2 regions of the Paenibacillus sp. J31R34 genome follow, and region 1 is predicted to be linked to the other one. Evidence: a T-box and tRNA genes for the amino acid it is inferred to sense, from the RefSeq annotation. Region 1 holds a T-box; the other holds one or more tRNA genes.

Region 1 (2,206 bases):
GGAGATGCAAAAGGATGGCAAACAAAGCGCGCAAGGTCGCCATTGTAGGAGTCGGTCAGGTCGGTTCTAGCTGCGCGTATGCCTTAATTAACCAGTCGATTTGCGATGAGCTGCTGCTCATTGACCGCACGTTCGACCGGGCCTACGCACAGGCGCTCGATTTATCGCACAGCATGGATTTTGTCCATGGTCGGACGAAGGTCGCTGCTGGAACGCTGGAGCAGTGCGGAGATGTGGATGTGATTCTTTTATGTGCAGGGGCATATCCAGTGGGCAGCGATGATCGGCTGGATGTGCTGCATACGGTGCGCGAGATTTATGAAACGATGATTCCGCGCATTATGAACAGTGGGTTCAGCGGAATTTTTGTAGCGGCCGCCAATCCTGTGGATATTGTGACGTATGTCGTGTGGGAGCTGTCCGGCATGCCGCGCTGCCAAGTGATTGGCACCGGAACGTCCATCGATTCCTCGCGGCTCAAGACGCTGCTCTGCGAGCATTTTCCCGTTGATGCCCGCAGCGTGCAGGGCTATGTGCTTGGGGAGCATGGCGAGTCACAGTTTCCCGCTTGGTCGCATGTGACGGTTGGCGGCAAGCCGCTGCTGCATATTTTGGCTCAGCATCCCGAGCGCTTTGGACATGTGAAGCTCGGAGCGCTCGCTGAGCAGACCCGCAATGCCGGCTGGGAAATCTATACGCGCAAAGGCTCGACCAGCTTTGGCATCGGCAATGCGCTGGCGCATATTACCCGATCTATTCTAAACGACGAGCATCGCATTATTGCCGTGTCCGCCATATTAAACGGCGAATATGGCCAGCGGCAAGTATGCGCCGGCGTACCCGCCATTATCGCCCGCAGCGGGGTTAAGGAAATCGTCGAGCTCAAGCTGACGACGCGGGAGCAGCGGCTGATGGAGCGCTCATGCTCGATTATACGCCAGGCGATTGAGAGCCTGTCTCTCGTAACCGAGAAAGAATAGCCGACTAAAAACGGATTGATTTTTCTGAAAGGATTCGATATGATAGCTGTTAATTAACATCAAGGAACGGGAGAGTAACCTAAATAGGCGCCATTTCAAGCGAGCCGGAACAGTGGAAGCCGGCAATGGACGATTAGGTGAAGCGCACCCGGGAGATGGCGGCCTGAAACGAGCAATCGTGCTAGGGACGTCCGGTTCAGCACCGTTACAACGGCGAGATGCCCCTCCTTTATTTTGTGCGGAGGCGGCAACAAGAGTGGTACCGCGGGGATAACAGGCCTCGTCTCTTATTTTTAGAGACGGGGTCTTTTTTGCGTGCTGCTCTGCTCTTGCCTGAACATTTATTTTGGAGAGGAAGATGATGATGCTGTTAATGGACAAAATTGCGCTGGCTCTGGCGAATGCACTCGCTCTGCCCGAAGCAGAAATTCGGCCCTTGCTGGAATATCCGCCCGATGAGGAGCTTGGCGATGCTGCTTTCCCTTGCTTTACGTTAGCACGCACGATGAAACAAAGCCCAGCCAACATCGCTGCTTTGCTTGAGCCCCTGCTGATAGACGCGAGCTGGAGCGTTCAGGCTGCCGGCCCCTATTTGAATTTCAAATGGAATCGGGAGCTGACCGCAGCGCAGCTTATCGCAGATTGGCAAAGTGGAAGCCTTATGAAGGCAGCCATTGGGAATGGAGAGCGCGTCATTATCGACATGTCTTCGCCCAATATTGCGAAGCCGTTCGGCATTGGGCATTTGCGCTCGACGATGATCGGCAATGCGCTGTACCACATTTTGCGCAAGGTTGGCTATGAGACGGTCAGCGTCAATCATCTTGGCGATTGGGGCACGCAGTTCGGCAAGATGATTACCGCCTATCTCAAATGGGGCGACGAGCAGCAGCTTGCAGCCGATCCCATTAAAGAATATTTGGAGCTGTATGTGCGTTTCCATGAGGAAGCTGAGCAGCACCCCGAGCTGGAGGATGAGGCGCGCGGCTGGTTCGCCAAGCTGGAAGCTGGCGATGCTGAAGCGATTCGCTGCTGGAGCCAGTTTATTGCTGACAGCCTGAAGGAGTTCAACAAGCTGTATGACCGGCTCGGCGTGAGCTTTGACCATTTTCTCGGCGAAAGCTTCTATAACGATAAAATGGATGCCGTCGTGCAGCAGCTTCAGGAGCAACAGCTGCTGGAGGAAAGTGAAGGCGCACAGGTCGTTCGGCTGGATGAGCATGAGC
Region 2 (2,206 bases), on a different contig from region 1:
GCAGGCCTGTTCGTAACGGAATCTAAGTGCTTCTGTAATGCCGTATGTATCTCGAATATCATCATCATTGACGGTGCCGTATACGGTAATTAACAAAGTCTGGTGCAGCGCTCCTGCGTAGCAATCCACCGTCTCCTCATCATCCCGCAGCATCCAAGTGTAAGCGGTCGTGCCATATAAAAATTGCAGACTGTCTTTCCAAAGCTCTCTCGCAAAATGTGGAAGCGATGGATCATCCGCCTCCGTAATGCTCTCCACGCGCTCCAAAATGCGGTTGACGGGTTGTGGAAAATCATCCATTGCAAGCGGCGTCGCGTCAATCTCCAGCTCTGCCTGCTCGCCTAGCCGCTCCATAACGAGCCGTCCGGTCGCTCCTCGCTTGCGCAAGCATTGCAGCGCCTTGAACTGCACGATAGGATGAACGTCTGATGCTGTGGTGAGCCACTGTGAAATGATATCATCCACCTCGGTTGCCCGAATGAATACCGCCCGTTCCAGCGCTAAAATCTGCTGATCAATCATCGGGTGATGCTTCATAATGTAGAGCACCTGTTTCACATAACCTTCATCCTGCTCAGCAGGATTGAGCAGATCTTCACGTATCGCTTGCTCATCGGCTTCCTGCTCTGCTGGATTTAAAGCCTCCTCTTCACCAGGAACGCGATATTCCGGAAAAGCCATATCGAGCCAGGAAAGCAAGCTTTCCCATTCCTCATAGTGGCGCTCGTCCTCGCCTTTGCAGGAAAGCAGGAACTGCAGCAGCCGCTTGGCTTCGCCATATTGCTCGGCTTCAAGCATCCGGGTCAATTGAATTTGATACTGATCCAACATTCGCGGGAACAAATACACGTTTTTTCCTGTGCCTTCATTATGCGAGTCATTGGGAGTTGTAATGGTACCACCACCTTGTCGGTCAAACTCCAGCTTCATCTGTCCATTGCATGCGATAGATTATACCACGGAAGCGAGCAATATAAAAATATACGTTTATCCGGCAGCATAATTATAAAAAAAGCTTGCCCTGCACATTGAAAATGTGTATATTAATTCATGTGGCTTTTTTACCCAAGTATTTTCAGGCAGAAACATTAAATTGCCTATTGCGTAAATACAGGCCGCCATGCTATACTCATTCTTACGTGTCCCAGTAGCTCAGCTGGATAGAGCAACGCCCTTCTAAGGCGTCGGTCGGGAGTTCGAATCTCTCCTGGGACGTTCCTTAAACAAATAAGTATTATTTTAATAAATCAGAACCCCCCCGCAAACGCTGGTACACCAGTGTTTGCGGGGGGGTTTGCATTTCGAATTTTTTCGAAAATACAAATCACTTATAACTGTTATCCTATAGCAATCGCTTTTCTTGCTAACTTTTATAAAATTTGGTGGTATGTATCAATTACCATATATAGAAAAAATATAAAAGCCCGGGAACATACTGTTTTTCAACAGTTTATCTTCCCAGGCTTTTATTCCAGTCCATTAAATCTCGATTGTTATAAGATCATCATCCGTATAAGGGTCTAATGTGTAATACATTTCCCGCTCATTGTAATCCACGATAGCAATCATGAAATTGTTAAAGACCCGATAGCCCGACCCTTCACGTTCAATAGCTTCAGCCGGGTAAGCACTAGGGTAGGTCTTCGAATAAGTATCAAGATATAATCCAAAAAAGGAATTGGCGACATCTAAGTTATCATACAAATCCTCAGCTATATATTGCACAATGTACGGGAGAGACGTATCATCCTTCTTCTGAAGCTTCATCAGGCTCGAATAGGACGCCGTATCAGTTATGGCCCCGCCAATTAAGATATTTTTCTTATCTGAGGAAAGCGTAGTGAACCATTCAAATTCCAGCTCCAAGCCTTCGTAGGTAAAGTAGCCATACTCCTCATTTAAATATTCCTCTATTTCGTCCGCTTTGGCAGCTAGCGTAGTATTCCCAGACGTCGATTCTCCTGGCGCAGCCGCAGTATAAGATTTAGATTGCTGAGGCTTTTTCAAAAAAGTGCTCACATCTGTAGAAGGAATAGCTAGATTGATGGCTGCAGAGCTTTCTACAAGCGCAGTTGTAATGCCTACCAGCTCGCCTCTCAAGTTAAACAAGGCTCCACCGCTGCTCCCATGATCGATAGGCGTAGAAATTTGGATATAATTTTGGCCGTCAACCGTTCTGTTCTTCGTACTAACAACGCCTGAAGTG

The links. The T-box of region 1 lies ahead of argS (arginine--tRNA ligase). A T-box ahead of a tRNA ligase gene usually reads a tRNA of that ligase, here a tRNA-Arg.
Region 2: it encodes a tRNA-Arg, which carries the amino acid that the T-box ahead of argS (arginine--tRNA ligase) is inferred to sense. The anticodon was not compared.

Annotation. Positions count from the first base shown of each region.
Region 1 is NZ_JBXENU010000015.1:73,792-75,997, forward strand. Features, by position in the region: gene AC50YG_RS28990 (L-lactate dehydrogenase) at 15-980, shown strand; T-box leader at 1,034-1,271, shown strand; gene argS (arginine--tRNA ligase) at 1,348-2,206, shown strand, end outside.
Region 2 is NZ_JBXENU010000007.1:34,698-36,903, forward strand. Features, by position in the region: gene AC50YG_RS19490 (hypothetical protein) at 1-930, opposite strand, end outside; tRNA gene AC50YG_RS19495 (tRNA-Arg) at 1,142-1,215, shown strand; gene AC50YG_RS19500 (trypsin-like peptidase domain-containing protein) at 1,480-2,206, opposite strand, start outside.